4 regions of the Variovorax sp. OAS795 genome follow, and region 2 is predicted to be linked to each of the others. Evidence: predicted binding sites of a transcription regulator. Region 2 holds the regulator's gene; each other region holds the start of a gene.

Region 1 (5,475 bases), 650 kb from region 2:
GCGATCGACGCCCGTGACCGCATGCCCGCGCGCCGCGAACCACTGCATGTGCCGGCCGTGGCCGCACGCCACATCGAGCACTGTGGCCCCCGGCGCGAGCAGGTGCGACCACCGAACGATCCATTCCGACGGCGCCAGGCCGGCGTGGAGGCTCGCGATGTCTGGCGCCGCCATCAGAAGCAGGACCAGACCATGTCGACCAGCGTCACCAGGAAGCTCGGGTGGACATACAGCGCGAAAACGCCGCCCAGCGCTGCCAGCGCGGCGGCGAGCCAGCCGGCGTGCACGAGGCGATGGCGAATCTGCGGAGTCATGTCGGCTGCCATTTTCCGCTACTCAGCCCGGCACCGCGGCCGGCTGGGCGCCGCGCGCAATGGCGCCTTCCTTCACCGGCAGGTTGATCAGCGCCGCGAACACGCCCAGGCCGATCGCGATGTACCAGACGATGTCGTAGCTGCCGGTGGTGTCGTACAGGTAGCCGCCGAGCCACACGCCGATGAACGAACCCACCTGGTGGCTCAGGAACACGAAGCCGCTGAGCATCGAGAGGTGCGCCACCCCGAAGATCCCCGCGATGATCGCGTTGGTGGCGGGCACCGTCGAAAGCCAGAGAAAGCCCATGGCGGCAGAGAAAACGTACACGCTGAGCGGCGAGATCGGCACCAGCAGGAACAGCACGATCGACACGGCCCGCGCGAAGTAGATGGCCGCCAGGATCTTGCGCTTGGCCATCTTCTGCCCGAGCAGCCCCACCGTGTAGGTGCCGAACACGTTGAAGAGCCCGATCAGCGCCAGCGCGTAGCCCGCCACGTCGGCCGCCAGGCGCTGGTCGCGCAGGTAGGTCGGCATGTGGATGCCGATGAACGCCAGCTGGAAGCCGCAGACGAAATACCCGGCCATCAGCAGGCCGAAGCTCGGATAGCGGAAGGCCTCGCCCACGGCCTGCAGCACCGATTGGTCCCGGTGCCCCGCCAGTGCCCCGCGCTGGGGTTCGCGCAGCCCGAAAGCCAGCGGCACGATCACCAGCACCAGCACCGCCACCACCGCCAGCGCGGTCTGCCAGCCCAGGGTGCCGATCAACCTGCCTTCGATCGGCGCCATCAAGAATTGCCCGAAGGAGCCGGCCGCCGCCGCCACGCCCATGGCCCACGAGCGCCGCTCGGCCGGAATCTGCCGGCCGATGACGCCGTAGACCACCGCATAGGTCGTGCCCGCCTGTGCCGCGCCGATCAGCACGCCGGCGCTCAGCGTGAACAGGAGCGGGGTGGGCGAATACGCCATGCCCAGGAGCCCCAGCGCATAGAACGCGGCGCCGCCGACCAGGACCCTGAAGGCCCCGAAGCGGTCGGCCAGCATGCCCGCGAACACGCCGAAGATGCCCCACGACAGGTTCTGGATGGCCAGCGCGAACGAGAAAGTCTGGCGGGTCCAGTCTTGCGCCTGCGTGATCGGCTGCAGCCAGAGCCCGAAGCCGTGGCGGATGCCCATCGAGAGCGTGACGATCATGGCGCCGCAGATCAGTACCTGCTTGACCGAGAGAGTGGGAGCGGAGGCTTGCATGGCGTTGAATGTAGCGAGTTGCGTACGGCAGCAGGGCTGCGGCACGTTGGCCGTTGATGATTTATGGGACGAGGTTTGATGCACAAAGCGCATCAAAACGGTGAGATTGCACGAACCCCTTCAATACCGTGCGAACCTCACGGTCGGCCGTTCCAGTCGTGGTTACATTTCTGAAAATACAAACGACTGGGGAGGGCTTCCATGAGCCGAACAAGATGTCATGCTGCGTGCGTGCTCGTGGCACTTGCCGCGACCTTGGCCGGCTGCGCGCCCGCAGTGCGCTCCGTGCCCGTCCAGATCGGAGTCGCCGAGCGCGCGAACTCGCCGCCTGACCTGCACTTCACAGCCCCCTTGCCGCTTCGGCTCGAAACCGGCTATAGCCGGCTGATTCCTGCCGAGAGCCATTGGGTTTCGGTCGGTCGCGTGAGCGAAGGCTTGGTGTATCGACCCGTCGACATCGTGTTCAGCATCGAAGGCCAGCAGGTTCACGAGGCCTGGCTCGTCGTTCGCAACAGTGCGCTGCAAGGCTTCTACCTGCCGGCCGAAGCGCGCTACTCATCCCTGACTGCCCCAGTCCCGCTTCCAAAAGGAACTCAACCATGAGAAGAACCGTCCTGAAATTCGCCGCCATCGCGGCCATCACCATTCTGGCTGCAGGCTGCGCAAGCGGCGTCAAGTACCAGGATATGGCCAGCTCCATGCCCAGCCTCAAGGGTGGCGAAGGGCGCATCTATTTCTTCCGCTCGGCGTCGATGTTCGGCGCCGCGGTCCAGCCTGAAATCCGGCTGAACAATGACGTCGTGGGCACGTCCAAGCCTGGCGGCTTCTTCTACGTGGATCGGCCGGCTGGCAACTACGTGGCGGCTTCCTCGACCGAGACCGAGAAGACGGCTAGCTTCACGCTTGCGGAAAACGAAGTCAAATACCTTCGCACTTCTCCCTCGTTCGGTCTTTTGGTCGGCCGCGTGGTTATCGAGCTCGAATCCGCCGAAAAGGCCAAGGCCGAACTCGGCTCGCTGAGCTATACCGGTACGGTTACAGCCGCCAAGTAAGGCACAGCAATAGGAGGGCCGGCCGCCAACACTGCGGCGGTCGGGCCATTTCACTCCCGTGTCGCAAGGTTCGGCCAGGAGTCCTCCCAGCTGTAGACGGGACGTGCCTGTATGGGTATCCAGTTGTTTGATCGCGACTGACTACAATCCGCCCCCATGGCGACTCCCCCCAAGACTCCCCCCAGTTCATCGTCCGCGTCCTCCGGGTACTCGGAAGGCTCCATCCGCGTGCTCAAGGGCCTCGAGCCCGTGAAGCAGCGACCGGGCATGTACACCCGCACCGACAACCCGCTGCACATCATCCAGGAGGTGCTGGACAACGCGGCCGACGAGGCGCTGGCGGGCTATGGCAAGAAGATCAAGGTCACGCTGCACGCCGACAACTCGGTCAGCATCGAGGACGACGGCCGCGGCATTCCCTTCGGCCTGCACCCCGAGGAAAAGGCGCCCGTGGTCGAGCTGGTGTTCACCCGGCTGCATGCCGGCGGCAAGTTCGACAAGGGCTCGGGCGGCGCCTACAGCTTCTCGGGCGGCCTGCATGGCGTGGGCGTGTCGGTGACCAATGCGCTCTCCAAGCGGCTCGAGGTCGTCTCGCACCGCGAAGGCTCGTCGGCCAGGCTGGCCTTCAGCGCGGGCGACGTGATCGAGCCGCTGGAAATCCGCAAGCTCGAAGCCGGGGAGCGCAAGCAGGGCACCACCGTGCGCGCCTGGCCCGATGCGAAGTACTTCGAGACCGCCGCGCTGCCGATGGGCGAACTCACGCACCTGCTGCGCAGCAAGGCCGTGCTGATGCCCGGCGTGAGCGTCACGCTCACGGTCGAGAAGACCAAGGAAACGCAGCAGTGGCTCTACAAGGGCGGCCTGAGCGACTACCTGATGCAGACGCTCAGCGGCGATCCCGTCATTCCGCTGTTCGAAGGCAGCGGCCATGCCGACAAGAACGCCGACAACTTCGCCGAAGGCGAGGGCGCCGACTGGTGCGTGGCCTTCACCGAAGACGGCCAGCCGGTGCGCGAGAGCTACGTCAACCTGATTCCCACCAGCGCCGGCGGCACGCATGAAAGCGGCCTGCGCGACGGCCTCTTCACGGCGGTGAAGGGCTTCATCGAACTGCACTCGCTGCTGCCCAAGGGCGTGAAGCTCTTGCCGGAAGACGTGTTCGCGCGTGCCTCGTACGTGCTGAGCGCCAAGGTGCTCGACCCGCAGTTCCAGGGCCAGATCAAGGAGCGCCTCAATTCGCGTGACGCCGTGCGGCTGGTGTCCAGCTTCGTGCGGCCCGCGCTCGAGCTGTGGCTCAACCAGCACGTCGACTACGGCAGGAAGCTCGCCGAACTGGCCATCAAGGCCGCACAGACGCGGCAGCGTGCCGGCCAGAAGGTCGAGAAGCGCAAGGGCTCCGGCGTGGCCGTGCTGCCCGGCAAGCTGACGGATTGCGAGAGCAAGGACATCAGCCACAACGAGGTCTTCCTGGTCGAGGGCGACTCGGCCGGGGGCAGCGCCAAGATGGGCCGCGACAAGGAGAGCCAGGCCATCCTGCCCTTGCGCGGCAAGGTGCTGAACACCTGGGAGGTCGAGCGCGACCGGCTGTTTGCCAACACCGAGATCCACGACATCTCGGTGGCCGTGGGCGTCGATCCGCATGGCCCCAACGATTCGCCCGACATGAGCGGGCTGCGCTACGGCAAGGTCTGCATCCTTTCCGACGCCGACGTCGACGGCTCGCACATCCAGGTGCTGCTGCTCACGCTGTTCTTCCGGCACTTTCCCAAGCTCATCGAAGCCGGCCACGTCTATGTCGCAAAGCCGCCACTCTTTCGCGTCGATGCCCCTGCGCGGGGCAAGAAGCCGGCCTCCAAGGTCTATGCGCTGGACGAGGGCGAACTGACCGCCACGCTCGACAAATTGCGCAAGGACGGCGTTCGCGAAGGCGCCTGGAGCATCAGCCGCTTCAAGGGCCTGGGCGAAATGAGCGCGGAACAATTGTGGGAAACCACGCTCAATCCCGATACCCGGCGCCTCATGAAAGTGCAGCTGGGGCGCTTCGACTTCACGTCCACCCAGGGAGAGATCACCAAGCTCATGGGCAAGGGCGAGGCAGCCGCGCGGCGCGAGCTGATGGAATTGCGCGCCGACGATGTCGACATCGATGTTTGACCACCCTCGTGAAAATCCCAGATTTCATGCGTCCGTTGTTCCTGGCCCTGCTGCTGCTCTGCGCGCAGCACGGGCTGGCGCACGCCGCTGACATCTACGGCTACATCGACACCAAGGGCGTGGCCCATTTCGCATCCGAAAAGATCGACGAGCGCTACCAGATCTTCTTTCGCGGCGGACAGAGCTTCGACACCTCGCAGGGCATCTCGCCGCTCGGGCGCGGTGGCCGCAAGCTCGACGGCAAGGTGCCGCCCGCGTCCCAGACCCTGCTCGCGCTGTTCGAGGCCTCGCCCAGCTACAAGACCGCCAAGGCCGCGCTGCGCGATGCGGCGGACAAGCATTCGATCGACTATGAACTTCTACAGGCGCTGATCGCCACCGAATCGGGCTTTGACGCGCAGGCCGTCTCGCCCAAGGGTGCGATGGGCCTCATGCAGCTCATGCCGGCCACGGCCCAGCGCTATGGCGGTCTCGGCGGACAAGCGCAGCAGCATCGAGAAGAAGCTGTTCGATCCGCGCATCAACATCGCCGCGGGCTCGCGCTACCTTCGCGACCTGATCGCCATGTTCCCGGGCCAGATCGAACTGGCGCTGGCCGCCTACAACGCGGGCGAAGGCGCGGTGCAGCGCGCGGGCAACAAGATCCCCAACTACAAGGAAACGCAGAACTACGTGCAGACGGTGCTGCAGCTCTATGCCTACCTCAAGC
Region 2 (5,475 bases):
CCGCGGTGAAGGCCATGCGCCATCCCAGGTGCCCGCCGATCAGTGCCCCGATCGGCAGGCCCAGCACCGAGGCCATCGACCAGCCGAGAAAGACGAAGGTCACCGCGCGACCACGTTGCTCCGGCGGCACCAGCATGCCGGCGCAGGCTGCCGCCTGGGGCGTGAAGATGGCCGGCGCCACCACCGTGAGCATGCGCACCGGCAGCAGCGCGCCGAAGCTCGGCATCAGGGCCGCAACCACATGCCCGAGGGCATACCAGACGAGCGTGAGGGCGAGCAACTGGCGGCGGTCCCAGCCCGCGACCACCGCCGCCAGCAGTGGGGCGCCGAGGCACATCACGACCGCGGCGACCGTGATCAGCTGGCCCGCGGTGGCGACGCTCACCGCGAGCGAGGTGCTGATTTCGTTCAAGGTGCCGGGCACCACCATCACGCCGGTGCCGATCACGAAATTGCCGGCCAGCAGCGCCCAGAGCGCGCCCCGGTGAGCGGCCCGGGTCACTGGAGGACCTTCGCCTTCGGTTGTGCGATCGGCCCTGGGGCGACCCGGCGGCTCATGCGATCACCGGCGAACCTGCAGGGCGCCGGGATTCACGATGTTGGTGGGATTGCCCTTGATGAAGCTCACGACGTTGTCGAAAGCCTGGCCGAAGTAGCTCTCGTAGCTGTCCTGTTCGACATAGCCGATGTGCGGCGTGCAGATGCAGTTCTCCAGGCGCAGCAGCGCATGGCCCTGAAGCGGCGGTTCGCTCTCGAACACGTCGACGGCAGCCAGCCCCGGACGGCCGCGATTGAGCGCGGCCAGCAGCGCGTCGGCCTCCACCAGCTCGGCGCGCGAGGTGTTGACGAAGAGTGCGGTCGGCTTCATGCGCGAAAGGTCTTCGAGCTTGACCAGGCCGGTGGTCTCCTCGTTGAGCCGCAGGTGAACGGACAGCACGTCGGCGGCGGCAAAGAATTCCTGGCGGTTCTGTGCCACCTGGAAGCCGTCCGACCGGGCCTTGGCACAACTGGCTTCGCGGCCCCAGATGACCACCTGCATGCCGAAGGCCTGCCCGTAGCGCGCCACCAGCTGGCCGATGCGCCCGTAGCCCCAGATGCACAGCGTCTTGCCCTTGAGCACCGAGCCGAGCCCAAAATTGGGCGGCATCGAGGCCGACTTGAGCCCCGACTGCTGCCACGCGCCGTGCTTGAGGTTGCTGATGTACTGCGGCAGGCGGCGCATGGCCGCCATGATCAGCGCCCATGTCAGCTCCGCGGGCGCCTGGGGAGAGCCGGTGCCCTCGGCCACTGCTACGCCGCGCTCGGTGCAGGCCGTGACGTCGATGTGGCCGCCCACGCGCCCGGTCTGCGAGATGAGCTTGAGCTTGGGGAGTTTTTCGATCAGCTGGCGCGAGATGTGGGTGCGTTCGCGGATCAGCACGATGACGTCGGCATCCTTCAGGCGAACCGAAAGCTGGCCGATGCCCTTGACCGTGTTGGTGTAGACCTTGGCCGCGTACGCGTCCAGCTTGGCGGCGCAGCGCAGCTTGCGCACGGCGTCCTGGTAATCGTCGAGGATCACAATGTTCATGGCGTGCCATTGTGCCTCGCAGCATTGGCATGGCGCGCGCGTGAACGTTTGGATACCCGCGCCCGGCCAGGGTCACCGGGGTGTGCGGGGGTCAGTGCAGGTGCGTGGGGCGGGGCGCGGTGCGCAGCGCCTCCATGGCTTCGAGCGCGGCGAGCCGGTCGAGTTCGGCGCAGACGTCTGCCATGCGGCCGGAGATCACCACGCGGTTGGTGCTGCGTTTTTCACCCTGGGGCCCGTCGACCACCCGGATGACGCGAAGCGGCCGGCTCGGCGCCGGCGCCGTCTTGGGAGCCGGCGCACCTTGGGGCCGGGCCGTGCAGGCCGGTCGTACCGCGGCATGGCGCAGGGCCGTGGATGCAGTGCCGCCATCGCGGTGACGCGGACGGCGCGCCGGCAGCAGGCGGTTTGCGAGCGATTGCAGAGGCATCCACAAATCGACGATGGTGAGGAGGGCGATTCCCATGTGAACTCCAAGAAAGTCTGAGGTTGAACACAGGCAGGATTTCTTTGAAGGGACGCAAACAGGGTGATGGCGACCTTGCGCCATACGCCCGCCACCTGTTGCGGCCGGATGGGGTGCTGCCTGTGCAGGCCCGAGGGGCCTACATCAGCATCGTGTTGCGGATGAGGCCGACCGCCAGGCCTTCGATCTCGAAAGGTTCACCGGGCTGGACCACGATGGTCGGGTAGTCGGGGTTCTCGGCATGCAGCTCGATGACCTGCTTGTTGCGCTTGAGGCGCTTGACCGTGACTTCGTCGCCGAGGCGGGCGACCACGATCTGTCCGTTGCGCGCTTCCTTGGTGGCCTGCACCGCGAGCAGGTCGCCGTCCATGATGCCGGCGTCGCGCATGGACATGCCGCGCACCTTCAGCAGATAGTCGGGCTGGCGCTGGAACAGCGTGTTCTCGACGTAGTAGGTCTGGTCGACGTGCTCCTGCGCCAGGATGGGCGAGCCCGCCGCAACGCGGCCGATGAGCGGCAGCGCCAGCTGCGCCATGCCGGGCAGCGAAAGGGAGAACTGGTTGTTGCGCGACTCGTTGAGCGAGCGCAGCGCATCGCCCTTGAGGCGGATGCCGCGCGAAGTGCCGCTCACGAGTTCGATCACACCCTTGCGGGCCAGCGCCTGCAGGTGTTCTTCGGCCGCGTTGGCGGACTTGAAGCCGAGTTCATTGGCGATCTCGGCCCGCGTGGGCGGCGCGCCGGTACGCGCAATGGCGCTTTGGATCAAGTCCAGGATTTGCTGCTGGCGGGCGGTAAGCTTCACGGCGAACTGCATAGATGGTTCCTTGCGGCACTGGCTGAATATCCAGTAGCTGTATTTTTAACCAGTTTTTAAAAGTTGGCAAGCATGGTCAATTCCAATTCACCGAACGTGCGCCGCGTCGTGGTGCTGGGCACGGGCGGCACCATCGCGGGCCGCGCTGCCAGTGAAGGCGACAACATCGGCTACACCGCGGGCGAGGTCGGCGTCGCGGACCTGCTCGGCGGCATCGACGCCCCCGAAGGCCTGTCGCTCGAAGCGGAGCAGGTGGCGCAGCTCGACAGCAAGGACATGGAATTCGATGTCCTGCTGCAACTTGCCCGTCGCTGCGCCGCGTGGCTCTCGGAGGCCGACGTGGTTGGCGTGGTGATCACGCACGGAACAGACACCATCGAAGAGACCGCTTTCTTTCTCCACTCGGTGCTCGCCGCCGGCAAGCCGGTGGTGCTGACCTGCGCCATGCGTCCCGCAAGCTCGCTGTCGCCCGACGGTCCCCAGAATGTGCGCGATGCCATTGCGGTGGCGGCCACGCCGGGTGCAGAGGGCGTGACGGTGGTTTGCGCCGGCACGGTCCACGGCGCACCGGACGTGCAGAAGGTGCACACCTACCGTCCCGATGCGTTCTCATCGGGCGATGCGGGCCCGGTGGGCTACGTGGAAGAGGGCGTGGTGCGGCGTCTTCGGGACTGGCCGCGATCGACGGGGAACGCCCACTCGAAAATGCTGGCAGCGAACGTAGGCGCGGCGCTGCGCTGGGCCAGGGTCGAGATCGTGACGAGCCATGCCGGTGCGAGCGGCGCGGTCATCGACATGCTGCTGCAGGAGCGCGCGGCGGGCGTGGCCGAGCCGATGCACGGACTCGTCATTGCGGCGACCGGCAACGGCACGGTGCACCACGCGCTGGAAGCCGCTGCGCTGCGTGCGCAGGACGCTGGCGTGGCGGTGCTCCGTGCCACACGCTGCACGAGCGGACGCATCCTGCCAAGGGCGGACGATCGCTTGCGCGATGCCGGCGCACTCACGCCGGTCAAGGCGCGCATCGCCCTGATGCTGGAACTGAGCGAGGAGCCGGCGGCCGCTTGATGCGGCTCGCGTTCAGCTGCCGAGGGCAGCCAGGGCGCGCTGGGTGATCTCGTCGACGGTACCCACGCCCTTGATGGCGCGGTACTTCGGCGCCGCGGCCGGGTCTTCCTTGGCCCAGGCCGAGTAATAGTCCACCAGCGGACGCGTCTGCTGGCTGTAGACCTCCAGGCGCTTGCGCACGGTTTCTTCCTCGTCGTCCTTGCGCTGGATCAGGTCCTCGCCCGTCACGTCGTCCTTGCCTTCGACCTTGGGCGGGTTGAACTTCACGTGGTAGGTGCGGCCCGATGCCGGATGCGAACGCCGGCCGCTCATGCGTTCGATGATGTCGCTGAAGGGCACATCGATTTCGAGCACGTAGTCGAGCTTGACGCCCGCCGCCTTCATGGCGTCGGCTTGCGGAATGGTGCGCGGGAATCCGTCGAACAGGAAGCCATCGGCGCAATCGGGCTGCGCGATGCGTTCCTTCACGAGGTTGATGATCAGGTCGTCGCTCACGAGGCCACCGGATTCCATGATGGCCTTGGCCTGTTGTCCGAGCGGCGTGCCGGCCTTGACGGCCGCGCGCAGCATGTCGCCGGTGGAAATTTGAGGAATGCCGTATTTCTGGCAGATGAAGGCCGCTTGCGTGCCTTTGCCCGCCCCGGGCGCGCCCAGCAAAATTAGTCTCATGGTGTCCTCGGACGGTTCTTAGATCTTGTGTCGCGCCCAGCGCCGGCCCCAGGGCCGTGCAAGGCGGAATTGCGTCGAGGATAGCATGCGTCAGCGTGAAGAATTCCCGGTTACGCCGCTGGAGCGGATGGGTTTCAGGGCGCCTGGCGGGCCGCGAAGACCGCCCGCACCCGGGCAAGGTCTTCGGGCGTGTCGATGCCCGGTCCGGGCGCGGTCTGGCTCACATGCACGGCGATGCGATGGCCGTGCCACAGCGCGCGCAACTGCTCGAGCGCTTCGGTGGACTCGATGGGCGCGGACGCCAGTGAAGGAAACATGCGCACGAAAGCGGCGCGGTAGCCGTAGATGCCGATATGGCGCAGCGGCGCAGGCGAGGGCAGCACGCGCGGCGGTGCGCCCCCGGTGGCGCCGTCGCGCCACCAGGGGATGGGCGCGCGGCTGAAGTAGAGCGCGTTGCCGCCGGCGTCGAGTACGGCCTTCACCACGTTCGGGTTCAGGAAGTCGTCCAGCGAATCGATCTCGTGCACCGCCGTGCTCATGGCGGCTTCCGGATGCGCCGCCAGCGTCGAGGCCACCGCGTCGATCAGCGCCGGGTCGATCAGCGGTTCGTCGCCCTGCACGTTGACGACGATGTCGTTGCCGTCCAGGCCCAGCTGTTCGCAGGCTTCGGCCAGCCGGTCGGTGCCGCTGGCGTGATCCTGGCGCGTCAGGATGGCTTCGACGCCGTGTGCCCTGCAGGCCGAGATGATCGACGGATCGTCGCCCGCCACGACCACGCGCGCGGCGCCCGAGTGGCTCGCGCGGCGGGCGACACGCACCACCATCGGTAGGCCGGCAATATCCGCCAGCGGCTTGTCGGGAAGCCGCGTCGAAGCGAGCCGTGCGGGCACC
Region 3 (5,475 bases), 2.6 Mb from region 2:
AGCTCGGCGCGCTCCTCGCCCGGATGCCCGACGAGCAACGCGTGCGTGCCGCGGGGCGCGACTTCTGGCTCGGCCACCTGCACGGCCAGCCGGTGGTCGCGGTGCTCTCGCGCATCGGCAAGGTCGCAGCCGCGGTCACGGCCACGGTGCTGCTCGAGCGCTTCGGCGTGCGGGCCATCGTGTTCACGGGGGTGGCGGGCGGGCTCGCGCCGGGCGTGAACGTGGGCGACGTGGTGGTGGCATCGGAGCTCCTGCAGCACGATCTCGATGCCTCGCCGATCTTTCCGAAGTACGAGGTGCCGCTCGTGGGCATCGCGCGCTTCGCGGCCGATGGTGCGATCGCCGACGCGCTCTCCGGCGTGGCGGAAGATGTGCTGCGCGATCCGGTCGCACTGATCGGCCAGCCGGCCATGGACGCGTTCGGCATCCGCGCGCCGAAGTTGCACCGCGGCCTGCTGGTGAGCGGCGACCGCTTCGTGTCGACCAGCGCCGAGAGCGCGGCACTCCGGCGCAACCTGCCCGATGCGCTCGCGGTCGAAATGGAAGGCGCCGCGATGGCGCAGGTGTGCCACGACTACGGGGTGCCGTTCGCGGCGATGCGGACGATTTCGGATCGCGCCGACGATGCCGCGCACGGCGACTTCGCGCGCTTCGTCGCCGAAGTGGCGAGCCGCTACAGCCTGGCGCTGGTCGACGCGTGGCTGGCCACGCTGCCTTCCTTGCCTGAATCGCCCGCGGCTACTTGAGCCAGCCGCGCCGGCGGAAGTACCACATCGGCACCAGCGCGCTGGCCGCCATCAGCGCCAGCGCGTACGGATAGCCCATCGCCCAGTCGAGCTCGGGCATGAGCTTGAAGTTCATGCCGTAGATGCTCGCGATCAGCGTGGGCGGCAGCAGCGCCACGCTGGCCACCGAGAAGATCTTGATGGTCTTGTTCTGGTTGATGTTGATGAAACCGACGGTCGCATCCATCAGGAAGTTGATCTTGTCGAACAGAAAGGCCGTGTGGTTGTCCAGCGATTCGATGTCGCGCAGGATCTGCCGCGCTTCCTCGAACTGCTCGGCGTTGAGCATGCGGCTTCGCATCATGAAGCTCACCGCGCGGCGCGTGTCCATCACGTTGCGCCGGATGCGGCCGTTCAAGTCTTCCTGGCGCGCGATGGCGGCCAGCACTTCGCCGGCCAACTCGTCGCTGACGTTGCCTTCGAGCACCTTCTTGCCGGCCACCTCGAGTTCGTCGTAGATGTTCTCCAGCGTGTCGGCCGAGTATTCGGCGTCCGCGTCGAACAGCTTGAGCAGCACTTCCTTCGCGTCTTCGATGAGCCCCGGTGCGCGGCGCGCGCGCATGCGCAGCAGGCGGAACACCGGCACGTCCTCGTCGTGGATCGAGAACAGCACGCCGCGGCTGCGCAGTTCGGCGTTGTGCTGATTCAGGATGAAGGCCACGCGCACCGAACGCGGGTCCTCGTCGTCGTCGATCAGGAAGTCGGAGCGGATGTGCAGCTCGCCGTTGTCTTCTTCATAGAAGCGCGCCGACTCCTCGATGTCCTCGTCCATCGCGTCCTCGGGAATCGACAGGCCGTAGTACTGCTTGATCCAGCGCTTTTCCTCCAGCGTGGGCGATTCGAGGTCGACCCAGATCGGCTGGAACTTGGAAAGCTCCTCGAGGGCTTCGATCTCTTCCTGGACGAGGCGGCCGTTGGCGAGCGTAAAGATGTTGAGCATGGGCTCACTCCCGTGAAATGGCTGGGGCGATGGGGCGAGGGAAGGGGCGCTTTCAATTCCCGGGCCCGGCGCAGGCAAGCGTCAGGGGGGAGTTGAAAGCTGCCGAGACGGGGCGGTTTCCAAGGTGCGGTCTCCTGTTGCAGCGAGGCGCGATTATGTCATCGGCCATGTGACGCAAGCCTGCCGATCTGGATGGACATACAGTAAAGTTGCGGCCATGCAGACCGCTGCGCTCCCCGTCTTTTCCGCCGCCGCCGCCACCCAGGCCGAGCGCCTGGCCGCCGCGCTCTCCGGGCTCAACGATGCGCAGCGCGCCGCGGTCGAACATGGCATCGGCACGCTGGTCGGCCGCGACGAGCGGCCGCTGCTGGTGATTGCCGGCGCGGGCTCCGGCAAGACCAGCACGCTGGCGCACCGCGTCGCGCACCTGATTGCCGGCGGTGTCGATCCGCAGCGCCTGCTGCTCCTGACCTTTTCCCGCCGCGCGGCCATCGAGATGGAGCGCCGCGCAGGGCAGGTGCTGGCACGCGTGCTCGGGTTCAAGTCGGAAAAGCCGCCTGCGCTGCCGTGGGCCGGCACCTTCCACGGCATCGGAGCGCGCCTGCTGCGCGAGTACGCCGCGCACATCGGCCTGAAGGACAACTTCACCATCCACGACCGCGGCGACGCCGAGGACCTGATGGGGCTGGTGCGGCACGAGATCGGCCTGTCGTCCAGCGTGAACCGCTTTCCGCGCAAGGGCACCTGCCTCGCGATCTACTCGCGCTGCGTGAATACGCGCGCGCCGCTGGCGGACGTGCTCGCGCAGGCATTTCCGTGGTGCGCCGAGTGGGAGGCCGAGCTCAAGCGCCTCTTCGGCGCCTATGTGGAAGCCAAGCAGCAGCAGAACGTGCTCGACTACGACGACCTGCTGCTCTATTGGGCCGGCATGGTGGCCGAGCCAGCCTTGGCCGAACTGGTCGGTGCCCGCTTCGACCATGTGCTGGTCGACGAGTACCAGGACACCAACCTGCTGCAGGCCTCCATTCTTCTTGCGCTCAAGCCCGATGGCCGCGGCGTGACCGTGGTGGGCGACGACGCGCAGTCGATTTACTCGTTCCGCGGCGCAACCGTACGTAACATCCTCGACTTTCCGTCGCAGTTTTCGCAGGCTGCCCGGGTCGTCACGCTGGAGCGCAACTACCGCTCCACGCAGCCGATCCTCGACGTTTCCAACCGGGTCATCGCGCACGCGGCCGAGCGGCATGCCAAGACCCTCTGGACCGACAAGCCATCGGCCGGCCGGCCGCAGCTGGTGCTGGTGCCCGACGAGGCGCAACAGGCGGTCTGGGTGGCCGACAAGGTGCTGGCGCACCGCGAAGGCGGCCTCGCGCTCAAGTCGCAGGCGGTGCTGTTCCGCGCTTCCACGCACAGCGCGCCGCTCGAGCTCGAACTGGCCCGCCGCAACATCCCGTTCGTGAAATATGGCGGCCTCAAGTTTCTCGAGGCCTCGCACGTGAAGGATCTGCTCGCGGTGCTGCGCTTTGCCGAGAACCCGCGCGGGCGCATGGCGGGTTTTCGCGTCACGCAGCTGATTCCGGGCATCGGGCCCGCCACCGGCACGCGGCTGCTGGACGCCATGGACCAGGCGGCCGACCCCGTGTCGGCGGTGCGTGGCTTCGTGCCGCCCTCGGCCGCGCGCGCCGAATGGGCGGTGTTCGCCGAAGCCTACGCGGCGCTGTGCGCGCCGGGGCTCGCATGGCCGGCCGACGTGGAACTGGCCGTGCGCTGGTACCTGCCGCACCTCGACCGGCTCTACGACGACCCCTCGGGCGTGCGGCGCGGCGACGTCGAGCAGCTGGCGCGCCTGGCATCGGCCCATGCCTCGCGGGAGCGCTTCCTGACCGAGCTCACGCTCGATCCGCCCGAAGCCACCAGCGACCGGCCGGGGCCGCCTTTGCTCGACGAGGACTACCTCATCCTTTCCACCATCCACTCGGCCAAGGGGCAGGAATGGAACTCGGTGCATGTGCTCAACGTGGTCGACGGCTGCCTGCCGGCCGACGTGGCGCAGGGCGCGCAAGAGCTCGAAGAGGAAAGGCGCCTGCTCTACGTGGCGATGACCCGGGCGCGCGACCACCTGCACCTGCTGGTGCCGCAGCGCTTCTACGTCACCCAGCAGGCGGTGCGCGGCGACCGGCACCTGTACGCCAACCGCACCCGCTTCATCACCGAGGCGGATCTCGCGGGTTTCGAGCAGCAGACCTGGCCCGCGCCGCCGGCGCGTCCACCGGCCGTTCCGCCGCCGGCCGCGGTGATCGACCTGCGCAACCGGATGCGCGCCGCCTGGGGTTGAATCCGGCCGGCCCTTTGCCCGGCAGGGTCACCGCTGGTGACGCAATGAAACACTTGCGCAGCACCTTGCCGCCGACAGCTGGCCGGCCTGCGGCGGCAGCTATGGAAGCTGTAGCGGAACGGCCGGTGCGGCCACGATGCGGGCGCCCCCCGGAAAACCCGACTATTGCAAACCCGTGACAGCTTGGGCATAGTGAATCGACCTTCCCTCATTTCCGCTCTTTTCTCTTCTCCCTCCGTCCCACATCTGATTTCGCCGGCCACGCTTCATTCCGGAGCGGGGTCATTTTCCCAACCGTCAATTCTCAGGAGGTCATTCATGAATTTGACGATCAGCGGTCATCACCTCGACGTCACACCTGCCTTGCGGACTTACGTCACGAGCAAGCTGGACCGGATCACACGGCATTTCGACCAGGTGGTCGATGTGAAGGTGCTCCTCACGGTGGAAAAGCAGAAGGAAAAGGAACGCCGCCAAAGGGCGGAGTGCAACATTCACGTCAAGGGCAATGACATGTTCGCGGAGTCGAGCCACGCTGATCTCTATGCTGCGGTCGATGAGCTGGTCGACAAGCTCGACCGCCAGGTGGTTCGCCACAAGGACCGCCTGCAGGACCACCATCACACGGCGCCCAAGCGGGTGATGTAGCCAAGCCACGGGCAAGGGCTTTCGGCCCCTGCGACAAGCCGCCCAAGGGCGGCTTTTTGTTGCCCTTCCTCATCTTCCGTTCCCGTCGCCGCGAGGCCTCCGGGCAACATGTAGCCAAAAAGTAGCCAACGGGATTGGGGTTTTTACCGAGCAGGTGCATAATCGCCCCCGCCCCTTCACACCATGAATCGCCTCGCGTCCATCCTGCCGCCCGCTCAAGTGCTCGTGAGCGTTGACGCTACGAGCAAGAAGCGTGCTTTCGAAGAAGCAGGCCTGCTGTTCGAAAGCCTTCATGGCCTCGGCCGCGCCCTGATCACCGACAGCCTGTTTGCGCGCGAGCGACTCGGCTCCACCGGCCTCGGCCATGGGGTCGCCATTCCGCATGGCCGCATCAAGGGCCTCAAGGCCCCCATGGCCGCGGTGTTCCAGCTGGCCAACCCCATCGGGTTCGACGCACCGGACGAACAACCCGTCGGACTGCTGATCTTCCTGCTGGTGCCCGAAGCGGCCACGCAGAAGCACCTCGAAATCCTCTCTGAAATCGCCGAACTGCTCAGCGACGCCGGCCTGCGCGAGCAGATCAAGTCGAGCAACGACGCGGCCGCGCTGCACGGACTCATTGCCAACTGGCAATCGACGCAGGTCGCGTAGCGGTGGCCGCCCCGGCAGGGCCGCTTCGCGGTATTCTGGGCTGCTCCAAATCCGGGCGCTGAGCGCCGACTCCCCTACGCATGAAGCCGACCGTCATCAGTGCCGACGCCATGTTC
Region 4 (5,475 bases), 3.0 Mb from region 2:
TCGAGGCCGAGGGCTTCGTGCCCTTTGCCGAACGCTTTGCCGCGCGCGACGCGCTGCGAGGCCGCGAGGTGCAGCTCAGCGACGGCAGCGTCGGCCTGTGCGAAGGCGTGGCCTGGGGCGGCGAACTGCAGGTGCGCACCGCCGCCGGATTGCAGATGATCTCGAGCGACGAAGTCAGCGTGCGTCCGCGCGGCATGGCCTTTTGAGGATCCCGATGAAACTGCGCCTGCTGGTCGCCGCCCTGCTCCTTGCCAACATCGGCTACTGGCTCTGGTCGCGCGGCGACCTTGCCGGTTTCGCGCTGGCGCCCGCGAGCCTCAACGAGCGCGAACCGCAGCGCCTCGCGCGCCAGGTCCACCCCGAATGGCTCCAGGTCCGCAAGGACAGCAAGGACAGCAAGAGCGGCAACGGCGCGCCCTGACGCGCCGGACGCGATTCAGGGCACCGCTGCTTCGCCCTCGAAGCGCACCGTGAAGCGGGCGCCCGGCGGTTGCCGGCCCGGGTGCGCATCTTCGAGCTTGACCTGCGCATGGTGCTGGTTGGCAATCTCGCGCACGATCGGCAGGCCCAGCCCCGAGCCATCGGCCTCGTTGCCCAGCACCCGGTAGAAGGGCTCGAACACCAGCTCCCGGTCGGATTCCGCGATGCCCGGGCCGTTGTCCTCCACCTGCAGCAGCACCACGTGGCCGAACGGGTCGGCCAGCACGCGCGCGGTGATCACGCCGGGCCGTTCGGCGGTCGATGGCGTGTAGTTGATTGCGTTGTCGAGCAGGTTGCGCACCAGCTCCTTCAGCAGCGTCGGGTTGCCCTCGAGCACCACGCCCGGCGCGCCTGCCTCGGCGCCGTCGTAGCCCAGGTCGATGCGCTTCTCGATGGCGCGCGGCACCGCTTCGCGCACCACCTCGATCGTGAGCCGGGCCAGGTCGCAGGGCTGGCGGCCGGTGCCGGCGCCGGTGCTCTCGGCGCGCGCCAGCGACAGCAGCTGGTTCACCGTGTGCGTGGCCCGCACGCTGGCGCGGCCGATCTGCTTGAGCGACTGCTTGAGCTCGTCGGCATTGGCCCCTTCGCGCTGGGCCAGGTCGGCCTGCATGCGCAGGCCCGCGAGCGGCGTCTTGAGCTGGTGCGCCGCGTCGGCCAGGAAGCGCTTCTGGGTGTGGATCGATTCGTTGAGCTTGTCGAGCAGCTCGTTGACCGAGGACACCAGCGGCACCACTTCCAGCGGCACCGACGATTCGTCGAGCGGGCTCAGGTCGCCCGGGCGCCGCTCGCGGATGCGCGCCTCCACCACCGACAGCGGCTTGATGCCGCGCACCAGCGCCAGCCAGATCAGCAGCACGGCCAATGGCAGGATGGCGAACTGCGGCAGCAGCACGCCCTTGATGATCTCGGTGGCCAGCACCGACTGCTTCTCGCGCGTCTCGGCCACCTGCAACAGCGCCGTCACCGCGTCGTCGTCGCCGTCGGCCAGCCAGAGCGAGGCCACGCGCACCGGCTTGCCGCGCATTTCGCCATTGCGCAGCGTGACCACGCCCGTGACCGGGGGCTCGTCGGTGTTGGGATGCGGCACGTCGGGTTCGCCGCTGAGCAGCTTGCCGTGGCTGTCCAGCAGCTGGTAGTACACGCGGTCGGCATCGTCGGCCCGCAGGATCTCGCGCGCGGGCTGCGGCAGCACGAACTCCGTCTGTCCCTGCTGCACCGTGACCAGCCGCGCCAAGGTCTGCACGTTGTATTCGAGCGCACGGTCGAAAGGCGCATTGGCGATGCCCTGCGCCACCAGCCACGTCACGCCGATGCTCACCGGCACCAGCAGCAAGAGCGGCGTGAGCATCCAGTCGAGGATCTCGCCGAACAGGGAGCGCTGCGCGCGCTGGAACAATTTCAAGGCTTGCGGCCTCCGGGCCGCCGGGCACGCCCGGGCGTCATTGCTGGATTTTTTCGAGGCAGTAGCCGAGGCCGCGCACCGTGGCGATGCGCACCGGCCCCTTCTCGATCTTCTTGCGCAGGCGGTGGATGTACACCTCGATCGCGTTGAGGCTCACCTCCTCGCCCCATTCGCACAGGCGCTCCACCAGCTGGTCCTTGCTGACCAGCCGGCCCGCGCGCTGCAGCAGCACTTCGAGCAGGCCCAGTTCGCGCGCCGAGAGCTCGACCATCTTGCCGTCGATGGTGGCCACGCGGCCGGCCTGGTCGTAGACCAGCGGGCCGTGCCGGATCGTGTTGCTGGTGGCGCCCATGCCGCGCCGCGTGAGCGCCCGCACGCGCGCTTCGAGCTCCTGCAGGCTGAAGGGCTTGGCCATGTAGTCGTCGGCGCCGTGGTCCAGGCCCTTGACGCGCTCTTCCACGCTGTCGGCCGCGGTGAGCACCAGCACCGGCAGCTGCGAGCCGCGCGCGCGCAGCCGCTTCAGTATCTCGATGCCGTGCAGGTTGGGCAGCCCCAGGTCGAGGATCAGCAGGTCGAACTCGCTGTGTGTCATGAGGGCGGTATCGGCCTGCGAGCCGTTCGCCACGTGGTCCACCGCCGCGCCCGAGGTGCGCAGGCTGCGCAGCAGGGCATCGGCCAGCACCTGGTCGTCTTCGGCAATCAGAATCCGCATGAGCCACCTCCGGCCGGGTTCGGGCGCCGCGCTGGCGCCGCGTTCACATATGTCTCGCTGGCCGAGTCTAGCCCGCTGTATAGGCTTCCAGACCGATGGTTACCACCGTGGCCACGTCGCTGCCCACGCTGGCGCGGAATTCGCGCTCGGCCTGCGTCACCGCGCTGCGGAAGGCGTCGAGCCACGCCAGCCCGTCGGCAGTGAAGAGCACGCGCCGCGCGCGGGCGTCGAGCGGGTCGGGCCCGCGCGTCACCAGGCCCCAGGCCTCGCACTGGTCCACCAGAGCGCCCATCGCCTGCTTGGTCATGCCGGCGCGTGCGGCCATGTCGGTCAGGCGCGAACCCTCGCGCGCCAGGTGCCGCGTGATGTGGATGTGCGCGGCACTCACCTGGGCGCGGGCCGCCAGGTTCGACAGCGCCAGCGGCACGTCGACGTCGTGCGCCATGAGTTCGAGCACGCGCTCGTCGAAGCGGCGCATCGCATGGCCCAGCAGCCGCCCCAGGTGGGTTTGCCGCCAGGCGTCGGCATCGGTCGGAAAAGCGGTTTCGGCCATCCGCTAAATAGTAAAGCAAACTGACCAAAAAATGAGTTTACTCAAACCAACGAACCCCTACACTACTGTTCAAGCATCCAGCCTGTGGTTAAAAGCAGATGGATGGCAACCTCACACAAACCGTTGATTTTCAAGGAGATTCCACATGGACGCAGTCGTCAAGGGCGCAAGCATCTCGGTCGCCAACAGTGAAAAGGCCAAGGCCCTGCAGGCCGCGCTGGCCCAGATCGAAAAGCAGTTCGGCAAGGGCACGATCATGCGGCTGGGGGAGGGCGAGGCGCTCGAGGACATCCAGGTGGTCTCCACCGGCTCGCTGGGCCTGGACATCGCACTGGGCGTCGGCGGCCTGCCGCGCGGCCGCGTCATCGAGATCTACGGCCCGGAATCCTCGGGCAAGACCACGCTCACCCTGCAGGTCATCGCCGCCATGCAGAAGCAGGCCGGCACCTGCGCCTTCGTCGATGCCGAGCATGCGCTCGACGTGCAATACGCCCAGAAGCTCGGCGTGAACCTGTCCGACCTGCTGATCAGCCAGCCCGACACCGGCGAGCAGGCGCTCGAGATCGTCGATTCGCTGGTGCGCTCGGGCGCCGTCGACCTGATCGTCATCGACTCGGTCGCCGCGCTCACGCCCAAGGCCGAAATCGAAGGCGAAATGGGCGACTCGCTGCCCGGCCTGCAGGCCCGCCTGATGAGCCAGGCCCTGCGCAAACTCACCGCCACCATCAAGAAGACCAACTGCATGGTCATCTTCATCAACCAGATCCGCATGAAGATCGGCGTGATGTTCGGCTCGCCCGAAACCACCACCGGCGGCAACGCGCTGAAGTTCTACGCCTCGGTGCGCCTGGACATCCGCCGCATCGGCACCATCAAGAAAGGCGACGAGGCCATCGGCAACGAAACCAAGGTCAAGGTGGTGAAGAACAAGGTCAGCCCTCCGTTCAAGACGGCCGAGTTCGACATCCTGTTCGGCGAAGGCATCAGCCGCGAAGGCGAGATCATCGACATGGGCGTGACCGCCAAGATCCTCGACAAGTCGGGCGCCTGGTACGCCTACAACGGCGAAAAGATCGGCCAGGGCCGCGACAACGCGCGCGAGTTCCTGCGCGAGAACCCCGAGCTGTCGCGCGAAATCGAGAACAAGGTGCGCGAGTCGCTGGGCATTCCGCTGCTCGCGGCCGATGCCGACGCCACGCCAGAAAAGGCCGAGAAGCCTGCCAAGGCTTCCAAGGCAGAGAAGGCCGACAAGGGCGAGTAAGCCAGCACGGCGCGGCCTGCTCCAAGGCCGCGCCAGGCAACACCCGGCATGGCTTTCGGCGCCCCCTCCCTCAAAGGCCGCGCATTGCGGCTCCTGAGCCAGCGCGAACATTCGCGCGCGGAACTGGAGCGCAAGCTGGCCCGGCACGAAGAAGAGCCCGGCACGCTGGCCCGCGCGCTCGACGAACTGGCCGCCAAGGATTTCATCAGCGAGCCGCGCGTGGTGGCCTCGGTGTTGAACCAGCGCGCCGCCCGGTCCGGCGCCTTGCGGGTGCGCCAGGAACTGCAGGCCAAGGGCATCGCGCCCGAGGCCATCGCAGAAGCAGTGGCCAGCCTGCAAGGCACCGAAGTGGCGCGCGCCACGGCCTTGTGGCGACGCCGTTTCGACGCGCCGCCCGCCGACGCCAAGGAGCGCGCCAAACAGATGCGCTTTCTATTGGCGCGCGGCTTTTCGGGCGCCGTGGTGGCCAAGGTACTCAGGAGCGATTTCGATGGCGACGACGACAACGAAACAAGCGAATGAAGGCGGCGCGATGCAGTCCCGCGTCGTCACGCAGCGCGTGGCCTGCGACTGGCGCCGCGCCTATGCGCTGGCCTCCGACCCGGCGCGCCTGCCCGACTGGGCCAGTGGCCTGGCGAAGAGCGCCTTGGTTCCGCACGGCGATCACTGGGTGGCCACGACGCCGGACGGCGAAGCCCGCCTGCGCTTCGCACCCGCCAACGAACTTGGCGTGCTCGACCATTGGGTCGCGCCCGAAGGCGTGCCCGAAATCTACCTGCCGTTCCGCGTGATCGGTGTCGCGCCGTGCCTCTGCGAGTTCCAGTTCACGCTGCTGCGCCAGCCGCACATGGACGATGCGGCCTTCGAGCGCGACGCCGCCTGGATTGCGCGCGACTTGAAGTCGCTGCGGCGTTTGCTGGAAGCCGGCTGACTTCGAGCGTGCTTGCGCAACGGGCGTGTGGGGCCGCGCCGCAGCAGCGCGTCATTCGAGTTCAGGAATATCGGCGCCGGAGCCCGTTCCCTTGTCTTGCGACGCGACGTCGCGAACATTCTTCTGTACCGCCACA

The links. Region 2 encodes LexA, which represses DNA repair genes until DNA is damaged. Its sites were predicted from a motif close to ACTGTATNNNNATACAGT; they were not measured.
Region 1: a site for LexA is predicted at 2,719-2,736, ahead of ABID97_RS20095 (DNA topoisomerase IV subunit B). Genes of this name have one in related genera too.
Region 3: a site for LexA is predicted at 1,913-1,930, ahead of ABID97_RS04485 (ATP-dependent helicase). Genes of this name have one in related genera too.
Region 4: a site for LexA is predicted at 3,212-3,229, ahead of recA (recombinase RecA). Genes of this name have one in related genera too.

Annotation. Positions count from the first base shown of each region.
Region 1 covers NZ_JBEPOH010000001.1:4,153,767-4,159,241, reverse strand. The annotation lists gene ABID97_RS20120 (class I SAM-dependent methyltransferase) at 1-174, opposite strand, end outside; gene ABID97_RS20115 (hypothetical protein) at 174-314, opposite strand; gene ABID97_RS20110 (MFS transporter) at 337-1,560, opposite strand; gene ABID97_RS20105 (hypothetical protein) at 1,846-2,163, shown strand; gene ABID97_RS20100 (DUF2846 domain-containing protein) at 2,160-2,612, shown strand; gene ABID97_RS20095 (DNA topoisomerase IV subunit B) at 2,769-4,766, shown strand; partial or broken gene ABID97_RS20090 (lytic transglycosylase domain-containing protein) at 4,793-5,475, shown strand, end outside.
Region 2 covers NZ_JBEPOH010000001.1:3,507,611-3,513,085, reverse strand. The annotation lists gene ABID97_RS17000 (MFS transporter) at 1-502, opposite strand, end outside; gene ABID97_RS16995 (D-2-hydroxyacid dehydrogenase family protein) at 563-1,570, opposite strand; gene ABID97_RS16990 (hypothetical protein) at 1,662-2,033, opposite strand; gene lexA (transcriptional repressor LexA) at 2,173-2,847, opposite strand; gene ABID97_RS16980 (asparaginase) at 2,920-3,915, shown strand; gene adk (adenylate kinase) at 3,928-4,584, opposite strand; gene kdsB (3-deoxy-manno-octulosonate cytidylyltransferase) at 4,719-5,475, opposite strand, start outside.
Region 3 covers NZ_JBEPOH010000001.1:927,403-932,877, forward strand. The annotation lists gene ABID97_RS04475 (5'-methylthioadenosine/adenosylhomocysteine nucleosidase) at 1-746, shown strand, start outside; gene corA (magnesium/cobalt transporter CorA) at 739-1,725, opposite strand; gene ABID97_RS04485 (ATP-dependent helicase) at 1,943-4,060, shown strand; gene hpf (ribosome hibernation-promoting factor, HPF/YfiA family) at 4,379-4,708, shown strand; gene ABID97_RS04495 (PTS sugar transporter subunit IIA) at 4,892-5,359, shown strand; gene hprK (HPr(Ser) kinase/phosphatase) at 5,440-5,475, shown strand, end outside.
Region 4 covers NZ_JBEPOH010000001.1:457,938-463,412, reverse strand. The annotation lists gene ABID97_RS02300 (biotin--[acetyl-CoA-carboxylase] ligase) at 1-206, shown strand, start outside; gene ABID97_RS02295 (sporulation protein) at 215-421, shown strand; gene ABID97_RS02290 (sensor histidine kinase) at 437-1,882, opposite strand; gene ABID97_RS02285 (response regulator) at 1,920-2,594, opposite strand; gene ABID97_RS02280 (MarR family winged helix-turn-helix transcriptional regulator) at 2,662-3,147, opposite strand; gene recA (recombinase RecA) at 3,293-4,408, shown strand; gene recX (recombination regulator RecX) at 4,457-4,930, shown strand; gene ABID97_RS02265 (SRPBCC family protein) at 4,899-5,339, shown strand; gene yiaA (inner membrane protein YiaA) at 5,391-5,475, opposite strand, start outside.